Regions from separate parts of the Pseudoalteromonas sp. MMG022 genome, predicted to be linked through region 1. Evidence: predicted binding sites of a transcription regulator. Region 1 holds the regulator's gene; the other holds the start of a gene.
What was found. The regulator NrdR, encoded in region 1, represses ribonucleotide reductase genes. The targets are predictions, from matches to a motif close to AAACACNANATNTNGTGTTT.
Positions count from the first base shown of each region.

Region 2: a site for NrdR is predicted at 1,931-1,950, ahead of nrdA (class 1a ribonucleoside-diphosphate reductase subunit alpha). Genes of this name have one in related genera too.

Region 1 is NZ_JAKFZQ010000017.1:13,835-19,400, reverse strand. Features, by position in the region: gene thrB (homoserine kinase) at 1-534, shown strand, start outside; gene thrC (threonine synthase) at 536-1,819, shown strand; gene glyA (serine hydroxymethyltransferase) at 2,061-3,317, shown strand; gene nrdR (transcriptional regulator NrdR) at 3,400-3,849, shown strand; gene ribD (bifunctional diaminohydroxyphosphoribosylaminopyrimidine deaminase/5-amino-6-(5-phosphoribosylamino)uracil reductase RibD) at 3,852-4,958, shown strand; gene L1070_RS14890 (riboflavin synthase) at 4,971-5,566, shown strand, end outside.
Region 2 is NZ_JAKFZQ010000001.1:195,970-201,535, reverse strand. Features, by position in the region: gene nrdA (class 1a ribonucleoside-diphosphate reductase subunit alpha) at 1-1,859, opposite strand, end outside; gene L1070_RS00725 (HAD-IA family hydrolase) at 2,222-2,869, opposite strand; gene ubiG (bifunctional 2-polyprenyl-6-hydroxyphenol methylase/3-demethylubiquinol 3-O-methyltransferase UbiG) at 2,866-3,576, opposite strand; gene gyrA (DNA gyrase subunit A) at 3,762-5,566, shown strand, end outside.

The DNA.
Region 1 (5,566 bases):
GGTGGTCGTCACTATGACAACATCACCCCCTGCTATTTGGGTGGATTACAGTTAACAGCGGATATCGTGCCTAATAAAGCACTATCATTACCTGTTGACGAGCGCTGGTACTATGTCGCCGCGTATCCAGGCTTTGCTTTAAATACAGCCAAAGCGCGCGGTGTACTGCCTAAGCAATTGTCAATGCACAGCGCCGTAGAGTTCGCCCAACGGTTGTCTAGTTTTTGCCTATTGATGCAAGCAGGTCGCTTTGATGAGGCTTTAGTGTTGATGCAGGATGATTTAGCTGAGCCTCACCGTCAGTCTCTGATTTCAGGTTTTGCTGAAGCAAAGCAAGCGCTACCGGAGCTTGGGGCTGAATTGGTCAGTGTTTCAGGGGCGGGGCCCACTTTATTTGCGATTTGTAAGTCGCTAGATGATGCAAAGCAGTGCCAACAATGGCTTACACAAAACTATATAAATGAACATGGCTTTAGCCACATCTGTAAACTCGATAACTTAGGTACTCGTGCCGTTTCTCAAGGAGCTAAATAAAATGCAATTGGTTAATTTAAAAGATGATAATCAAAAAGTGTCGTTTACAGAGGCGGTAAAAACGGGGCTAGGTCGCAATCAAGGGGTGTTTTTCCCAACAGACTTAAAGCCTATGGATGATATAGACGCATTGCTTGAGTTACCTTTTGTTGAGCGAAGCACACAGATATTGTCACACCTGATAGGCGATGAACTGCCTAAGGATACCTTGGCAGACATGGTTAAACGCGCGTTCAACTTTCCCGTTGAGTTAGTGAAGGTAGATGAAAAAAATTACTGTTTAGAGTTGTTCCACGGCCCTACGTTGGCGTTTAAAGACTTTGGTGGTCGTTTTATGGCGGAGTGTATTGGTTTGTTTAACCAAGGGGAGCGGGTGACGATTCTAACCGCAACCAGTGGTGATACAGGCGCGGCAGTGGCACATGCATTTTATAACAAGCCAAACGTTGATGTGGTTATTTTATATCCAGAGGGTAAGATCTCACTCGCTCAACAAAAGTTGTTTACCACTTTAGGTGGCAATATTCACTGTTATGCAGTCACTGGAAGCTTTGATGATTGTCAAGCATTGGTTAAACAAGCGTTTTTAGATGATGAAGTGAAAGCAAAGCTGGGCTTAAACTCAGCTAACTCCATTAATATTAGCCGCTTACTTGCTCAAGTATGTTATTACTTTGAAGCTTTGGCGCAACTACCAAAAGAAGAGCGTGCGTTGGTTCATGTATCGGTGCCCAGTGGTAATTTTGGTAACGTATGTGCGGCAATGATTGGCTCGGTTATCGGTTTACCAGTGGATAAACTCTCTGCAACAACCAACCAAAATGACACTGTGCCTCGTTATATTGCATCCGGTGAATGGTCGCCGAATGCAACCGTTGAGTCATTATCCAATGCAATGGATGTGAGTAAACCTAATAACTGGCCTCGTGTTCAAAGTATGCTAGATAGCGGTGAATTTGATAAACATGATTTTTATTCACGTTGTGTGAGTGAGCAACGTACACAAGAAGTGATGAGAGAAATGGCTGCAAATGGCTATATTGCCGAGCCCCATACGGCGATAGCCTATGAAGGCTTGACTCAAGATAAAGACGTAAAAAGCACCGGCATATTTTTAGCAACTGCTCATCCAGCAAAATTCAAAGAGTCGGTAGAACAAGTGCTGGCGCAGCAGATTGATATGCCAGAAGTGTTACAGAATGCGTTAGACAAAGCATGTCTAGCACAACCTATGACAGCAGATTACGAGCAGCTCAAATCGGCTATTTTTGCCAAACTGCTTTAGCAGTAAGTAAAGTCAGGTGGTGAGCTTGAAGGTTCTCACCTGACTTAAACATTAAAAAAGTTAATTCCACACTTTAAGTTCATAAATAAAATAAATGTTAAAATAAAAAAATATCATTACTTTAACACTGTGAAATAAATTCAATCCCTGTTTAAATATGCTCATGCCAAGATCATAGGCATGATACGCATTAGAGCGTACAATATGGCTTTTAAAACCTTACGTGCACCTAGGAGACCCCATGTTAGAACGTAACATGAACATTGCAGATTTTGACCCTGAATTAGCAAAAGCGATTGCGCTTGAAACAACACGCCAAGAAGAGCACATTGAGCTTATCGCCTCTGAAAACTACTGTAGCCCACGCGTATTAGAGGCACAGGGGTCTCAGTTAACTAACAAATACGCGGAAGGTTATCCTGGTAAGCGTTACTACGGCGGTTGTGAACATGTTGATGTGGTTGAGCAACTGGCAATAGATCGTGCCAATGAGTTGTTTGGTTCAAACTACGCAAACGTGCAGCCTCATGCAGGTTCACAGGCAAATGCTGCAGTATTCCAAGCATTACTTGAGCCACACGATACAGTACTAGGTATGAGCCTAGCGCATGGTGGTCACTTAACACACGGCTCACACGTTAATTTTTCAGGTAAAACATATAACGCAATCCAATATGGCTTGAACGAAGAGACTGGCGAGATTGACTATGCACAAGTAGAAGCGTTAGCGCTTGAGCACAAGCCTAAAATGATCATTGGTGGTTTCTCTGCTTACTCAGGTATTGTTGACTGGGCTAAGTTCCGTGAAATCGCTGACAAAGTAGGCGCTTATTTGCTTGTAGATATGGCTCACGTAGCAGGTTTGGTTGCTGCGGGTGTTTACCCGAGCCCAGTACCACATGCGCACGTTGTCACTACGACAACACACAAAACACTAGCGGGTCCTCGTGGTGGCTTGATTATTTCTGCGTGTAACGACGAAGCTATCTATAAAAAACTAAACAGCGCTGTATTCCCAGGTGGTCAAGGCGGTCCTCTGTGTCACGTGATTGCAGCTAAAGCGGTTGCTTTCAAAGAAGCATTACAGCCTGAATTTAAAGAATACCAGCAGCAAGTTGTTAAAAACGCGCAAGCTATGGTGGCTGTATTACAAGAGCGTGGCTACAAAGTTGTTTCAGGTAAAACTGACAACCACCTGTTCTTACTTGATTTGATCGACAAAGATATCACAGGTAAAGATGCAGATGCAGCACTAGGGCGTGCGAACATTACGGTAAATAAAAACTCAGTACCAAATGATCCTCGCTCTCCATTTGTGACGTCAGGTTTACGTATTGGTTCTCCTGCTATTACACGTCGTGGTTTCAAAGAAGCGGAATCAAAAGAGCTAGCTGGTTGGATTTGTGATGTATTAGACAACATCAATGATGAGTCTGTACAAGCGCAAGTAAAAGAGAAAGTAAAAGCAATTTGTGCAAAATTGCCTGTTTACGCATAATTTTACGCACAGAACAGCATTTTTTGTTATTATAAAGGCCGCTATAGCGGCCTTTTTCGTAAGATTTCTAAAGTGAACCAATATGCACTGTCCTTTTTGTACTGCCAAAGATACCAAAGTAATCGATTCTCGTTTAGTCAGCTCAGGCCATCAGGTTCGAAGACGTCGAGAGTGTATCGAGTGCCATGAACGTTTTACCACCTTTGAAGGTGCAGAGCTCGTTATGCCCAGAGTGATCAAACAAGATGGCTCACGAGAGCCATTTAATGAAGATAAGTTGGTCAATGGACTTGCTCGAGCACTGGAAAAGCGCCCTGTCAGTACAGAGCAGATTGATGAAGTTATCCATGAGATAAAATCAAAAATTCGCGCCACGGGAGAACGAGAAGTATCTAGCCATCTCATTGGCGAATGTATTATGGAAGCACTCAAAAAGCTCGATAAAGTGGCTTACGTGCGTTTTGCTTCTGTTTATCGTTCATTTGAAGATATAAGAGAATTCGGTGAGGAAATCGCAAGGCTGGGTGATTAAGTATGTTCACTGAGCTGGATCATCATTACATGAATATCGCCATTGAATTGGCTAAGAAAGGTCGCTTTACTACCACCCCAAACCCTAATGTTGGATGTGTGATTGTCAAAGACAATGAAATTGTTGGTCGAGGTTACCATCAGCTCGCTGGTGATGCGCATGCGGAAGTTTATGCATTGCGACAAGCAGCTGATAACGCCCAAGGAGCTACGGCATACGTCACGTTAGAACCTTGTAGCCACCATGGACGCACACCCCCTTGTGCACAGGGGTTGATTAATGCAGGCGTACAACGTGTGGTTGCCGCTATGGTTGATCCCAACCCTAAAGTCGCGGGCAAAGGGCTTGCTATGTTACAGCAAGCGGGTATCGAAACTGCATATGGTTTACTCGAAGATGAAGCGCGGGCGTTAAATCGTGGGTTCTTAAAGCGTATGGAGCAAGGTTTGCCCTATGTAACTTGCAAGCTTGCCGCCAGCTTAGATGGAAAAACCGCACTAAATAATGGCCAGAGTAAATGGATAACAGGTCCGCTGGCGCGTCGTGATGTACAGCAGTTTAGAGCACAAAGTTGCGCGATTTTAACGGGTGCAGATACCGTGATTGTAGACGATGCAAAGCTCAATGTGCGCTCGGATGAGTGTGATATTGAACTACCACAAGGGCACACCTTACGGCAACCTGTCAGAGTTATCATCGACTCGCAAAACCGCTTAACACCTGACCTTGCATTATTTCAAATACAAGCGCCAATAATAATTTTCCGCACACACCTTGATAATAATCATCAATGGCCTCATTTTGTAGAGCAAATCGAGTTACCCACAGAGCAGACAAAAGTGTCTTGTCGGGCAGCACTGAAAGAGCTGGCAAATCGCGGAATAAACACTGTGTGGTTAGAGTCGGGGGCAACTCTGGCAGGCGTATTTGCGCAGCAGCAACTCATAGACGAATATGTGGTATATTTAGCGCCCAAATTGATCGGGCACCAAGGCAAGAGTTTATTTAATTTACCAGAAATAACCATGATGGAAAATGTGAACCAATTAGAGTTCACCGATGTGACCCAAATTGGCGATGACATTCGTGTTACGGCTAAAACCTGCTAATTAAGAGGCAATATGTTTACAGGTATTATCGAAGCAACAGGTACACTAAGTGAGTTGAGAGCTGCACAGGGTGATTTAATCGTTCGTGTTAGCAGCGCTAACTTGGATATGAGTGATGTAAACCTAGGCGACAGCATTGCAACTAACGGCGTATGTTTAACCGTAGTCGAAAAGTTCACAGACGGATTCCGCGCTGACCTTTCAAACGAAACCATTCATTTAACTCAGTTTGCCCACTATAAAACAGGGCAAAAGGTTAACTTAGAAAAAGCTTTGCAGCCGATTTCTCGGTTAGGCGGCCACTTAGTGTCAGGTCATGTTGATGGCATTGCGGTGGTGAGGGCAATAGAGAGTAACGCGCGAGCGACAGAGTATTGGCTAGAAGCGCCAGCAGACTTGATGAAGTACATTCCTCACAAGGGGTCTGTTGCAATTGACGGAATAAGCTTAACCGTCAATGAAGTTAAAGGTAATCAGTTTAAACTTACAATTGTGCCTCATACAGCACAAGAGACGACCATTGCTGACTTTAAAGTGGGTAGCAAGGTCAATTTAGAAGTCGATCAAATAGCCCGTTATTTAGAACGTTTGGTGCTAGGAGCGCAACC
Region 2 (5,566 bases), on a different contig from region 1:
ATTAATGCTGATAACGTTGAATTACGCATGCCATGAGCTTTGATATTTTCACGTAGTGCATCCCAATCTAAGTGCAACGGCTCTTCACAAATCTTGTCAAGGTCACGCTTGTAGGTATCAATTGGCATAATGCCTTGAGAATAAGTGGTCTCATTAAACAATGGACAAGCACCACGCTCTTTTGCCAGTTCATTTGATGCTTTCATCAAGTAGTATTGAATGGCTTCAAATGTACGGTGCGTCAAGCCATTTGCGCTACCGTCAGAATATTTAACACCATTCTTGGCAAGGTAGTAAGCGTAGTTGATAACACCAATCCCTAAGGTACGGCGACCCATCGTTGCGCTTTCGGCTGCAGGAACTGGGTAATCTTGGAAATCTAGTAAGTTATCTAAAGCGCGTACAGCAAGTTCTGCCAGTTCTTCAAGCTCATCAAGTGACTCAAGCGCGCCTAAGTTGAAGGCTGATAGGGTACACAATGCAATTTCGCCATCTGGATCATTGACATTATTTAGCGGCTTAGTTGGCAACGCGATTTCTAAGCACAGGTTAGACTGACGAATAGGTGCTACCTTTGAGTCAAACGGGCTGTGAGTATTACAGTGGTCTACGTTTTGTAGGTAAATACGTCCTGTGCTCGCACGCTCTTGAGCAAACATTGAGAACAACTCAATGGCTTTTATGCGTTTCTTACGAATTGACTCGTCTTGTTCGTATTGAACATATAAAGACTCGAACTTATCCTGATCTTCAAAAAATGCATCGTATAAGCCTGGAACGTCCGACGGGCTAAACAAAGTAATGTACTCATCTTTGATTAAACGAGAATACATGGTCTTGTTAAACTGCACGCCATAGTCAAGATGACGAACGCGGTTCTCTTCTACACCTCGGTTGTTTTTTAGTACCAGTAGATTTTCTACTTCAAGGTGCCAAAGTGGATAGAACAAAGTAGCAGCTCCACCGCGTACACCACCTTGTGAACAGCTTTTAACTGCCGTTTGAAAATGCTTATAAAAAGGAATACAGCCGGTGTGGTACGCTTCACCATTGCGGATTGGGCTACCTAACGCGCGGATTCTACCCGCGTTGATACCAATACCAGCACGTTGACTGACGTATTTTACAATTGCAGACGAGGTCGCATTGATTGAATCTAGACTATCACCACATTCAATTAATACACATGAGCTGAATTGACGCGTTGGTGTACGTACGCCCGCCATAATTGGCGTAGGTAATGAAATCTTAAATAAAGAAATCGCATCGTAAAAACGCTTGATGTAGTCAAGGCGTGTCTCTTTTGGATAATCAGAGAATAGGCTTGCGGCAACCAAGATGTATAAAAACTGCGCGCTTTCATAAATCTCGCCAGTGACACGGTTTTGAACCAGATACTTACCTTCAAGCTGCTTAACCGCGGCATAGCTGAAATTCATATCACGACTATGATCAATATACCTGTCTAACTCATCTAATTCTTGTTCTGTGTAATCAACCAGTAGATGAGGATCGTAACGCTTGTCTTCTACTAACTTGGTTACGTGATCATACAGACGTGGAGGCTCAAATTGGCCATATGCCTTTTTACGCAAATGGAAAATAGCAAGGCGCGCAGCTAGATACTGATAATCAGGAGAATCCTTATCTATCAAGTCAGCAGCAGCTTTAATAATCGTTTCATGAATGTCTTCGGTGCGAATACCGTCATAAAACTGAATATGGGACTTTAACTCAACTTGTGATACTGAAACATTGCTGAGGCCTTCGGCGGCCCAAGTGATCACGCGATGGATTTTATCTAGATCAAGCGGCTCTTTGCGGCCGTTTCTTTTGCTGACAGATAACTGTTGGTTCATAGTTGCGCCTGTATTCCTTCGGAATTGTATTTTTATGGTAAACGCACGGTTCACACTTTTGTTTATCTATTCACCACTATATATGGTGATAGGCTTACCGTGGATCACAAGATAGTGTGGATGAGCTAAATTTGCAATAGAACAACTTGGCCACAATTGTGGATAACTTAGGGATAATCGGCTCCTGTTAGTGGCTATTAACCTTTGAGGTTTTACAGCTAAACACACCATAAAAAAATCAACCAAGATGTTTTGTTTTTTTATCAATTTCAAAAAAAATTCTAACTGATTTTTTTATATTCAACTTGTGTAGGTTTTAGTTACAAGGCACAAGATATAGTGCCTCGCAACATAGTTTTGCACTATATATGTGCAATTAGCGATTCTGGGTTAGTTAAATTCAGATCCGCATTCCAACTTAGTGCCACTTCCTGACTCGGTACGTACCCCCATAGAGCAGTGACAGAGCGCATGTTAGCTGCTTTTGCGGCTTCAATATCTCTTGCTGCATCCCCAACATAAAAGCAATGTTGTGGATCGACGGCCAATTGTTGAGCTGCATGCAACAACGGTTTTGGTGAAGGTTTGGCCTCGTCTAATGTGTCTCCACACACCACAACTTCAATCTGTTTTAATTCATCTATACACTCAAGCAGTGGCATGGTTAAAAAGGTCGGTTTGTTAGTCATTATGCCGACTTTAATTCCTCTACTACTCAACGCATTAAGTAATTGAGCGATGCCAGCAAAGCAATGACTATGTACGGCAATATTTTGCGCGTAGTAGTCAAGCACACTTTGGCGAAGGCGTTGCTCGTCATGTTGGATGAGTGTGTCTTTGAAGCCAACCTCAAGTAGTGCTTTTACGCCGTTAGATATTGCTGGGCTGTATATCTCTTTACTGACAGGCGGTAGGCCGTGGGATTCAAGAGTGTGGTTTAATGCAGCACCTAAATCATCGCAGGTGTTAAGCAAGGTCCCGTCTAAATCAAAAATTACAGCTTGGATCATGCGAGTTTCTCAAAATGAAGCAGATAATTAACACTCACATCGTTGCTGAGCGTAAACGTTTTACTGATTGGGTTGTAGCTTATTCCGGCGCTGCCTCGCACTTTTAAGCCAACTTGTTCTGCCCAGTTGATAAGTGTGGATGGACGAATAAACTTGCCGTGGTCGTGTGTGCCTTCTGGAACAAGCTTAAGTAATTTCTCTGCGCCAACAATAGCCATCAAATAGGCTTTAGTGGTTTTATTTAATGTTGAAAAAAATACGCTGGCACCGGGTTTAGCCAGTTTGGCAACGGCTGCGATGATTGAGGCAGGGTCGGGGACGTGTTCAAGCATTTCCATACAAGTAACAACGTCAAAAGATTCCGGATGCTGCTTTGCAAACTCCTCGGCGGGAACGCGTTGATACTCTACTTTAACGCCGGATTCTAAACTATGAAGCTTGGCGACGTTAAGTGGCTCTTGTCCCATATCTATACCATGGGCATGTGAGCCAAGCTTTGCCATACTTTCTGTCAAAATACCGCCGCCACAACCTACATCGAGCACTTTTTTATCAAATAAGCCGTGACACTTATCATTAATAAAGTCCAAGCGCAGTGGGTTGATATCGTGTAATGGTTTAAATTCGCCCTCTTGATCCCACCAACGTTCTGCTATTTCTTCAAACTTTGCTATTTCCTGTGGGTCTACATTTTGATGTTCGGTCATAAAAAACTTCCTCGTTAATCTGAGCGCATTATAAGAGGGGTCAGATTAAAATCACTAAAACTTTGCGCCTGTAAATTGTTTAAAAGTGTGTTAGCATGGCGATTCAGAATTAATAATAACTCAACCTCTTCGCCATGCGATAGTGTGACATAAAAGAGGTAGACACTGAAGGAAAGTGGAATCAAATGACTGATCTCGCCAATGAAATCCTCCCAGTCAATATCGAAGATGAACTCAAAAACTCGTATTTAGATTATGCGATGAGTGTTATCGTTGGCCGTGCATTACCCGACGTTCGTGATGGTTTAAAACCAGTACACCGCCGCGTATTGTTCGCCATGAACGAATTAAAAAATGACTGGAATAAGCCTTATAAGAAGTCGGCGCGTGTTGTCGGTGACGTAATCGGTAAATATCACCCACATGGTGACAGTGCAGTTTACGATACCATAGTACGTATGGCACAACCCTTTTCTTTACGTTACATGCTGGTAGATGGTCAGGGTAACTTCGGCTCCGTTGACGGTGACTCTGCGGCGGCAATGCGTTATACCGAAGTTCGTATGGCGAAAATGTCACATGAGCTACTGGCCGATCTTGAGAAAGAAACGGTAGACTACGTACCAAACTACGATGGCACAGAGCAAATTCCTGACGTACTTCCAACCAAAGTTCCAAACCTATTAGTAAACGGTTCGTCGGGTATTGCGGTTGGTATGGCTACCAACATTCCACCTCATAATTTAACCGAGGTAGTCAATGGCTGTCTGGCGTTGATTCAAAACCCAGATTTGAGCATTGAAGAGCTAATCGAATATATCCCAGGCCCAGATTTCCCGACAGCGGCGATTATCAATGGTAAAAAAGGCATTGAGCAAGCTTACAAAACGGGTCGTGGTAAGATCTATATTCGCGCCCGAGCGGAAATCGAAGTAGACGAGAAAACGGGTCGCGAGACCATCATTGTTCACGAGATCCCTTATCAAGTGAATAAAGCTCGCTTGATTGAAAAGATTGCAGAGCTTGTAAAAGAGAAAAAAGTCGAAGGTATCAGTGCATTACGCGATGAGTCAGACAAAGACGGTATGCGTATTGTGATTGAAATTAAGCGCGGTGAAGTTGGGGAAGTGATCCTTAACAACCTATATGCTCAAACACAGCTACAAACTGTGTTTGGTATGAACATGGTTGCGCTTGATAACAATCAGCCTAAGTGCTTCAACCTAAAAGAAATGCTTGAAGCCTTCATTGTTCACCGTCGTGAAGTGGTTACACGTCGTACCGTGTTCGATCTACGCAAGGCACGTGATAGAGCGCATACCCTAGAAGGTTTAGCGATTGCGCTTGCAAACATAGACCCTATCATTGAACTGATCCGCAAATCTCCAAGCCCAGCTGAAGCGAAACAAGCTTTGATTGCACGTCCTTGGGAGCTAGGCACGGTTAAAACTATGCTTGAAAAAGCAGGTGAAGACAATGTGGCTCGCCCAGACTGGTTAGATGCAGAGCTTGGAATTCGCGACGGCCAATATCATTTGTCAGAGCAGCAAGCGCAAGCAATCCTTGATTTAAGACTACATAAGCTAACGGGTCTTGAGCACGAGAAGATCCTTGCTGAATATCAAGAGCTATTAGACCTTATCGCAGAGCTACTTTACATTCTTTCTTCGCCAGAGCGTTTGATGGAAGTTATCCGTGATGAGCTTGTGATCATCAAAGAAACCTACGGTGATGAGCGTCGCACTGAGATCAGTGCAGCAGCACACGATATCAGCCTTGAAGACTTGATCAACGAAGAAGATGTGGTTGTTACCTTATCTCATGAGGGGTATGTGAAGTATCAGCCGCTAAGCGATTATGAGGCGCAGCGTCGAGGTGGTAAAGGTAAAGCAGCGACGCGAATGAAAGACGAAGACTTCATAGAGCGATTGTTGGTTGCTAATACGCACGATACGATTCTGTGTTTCTCTACGGCTGGTCGTATGTATTG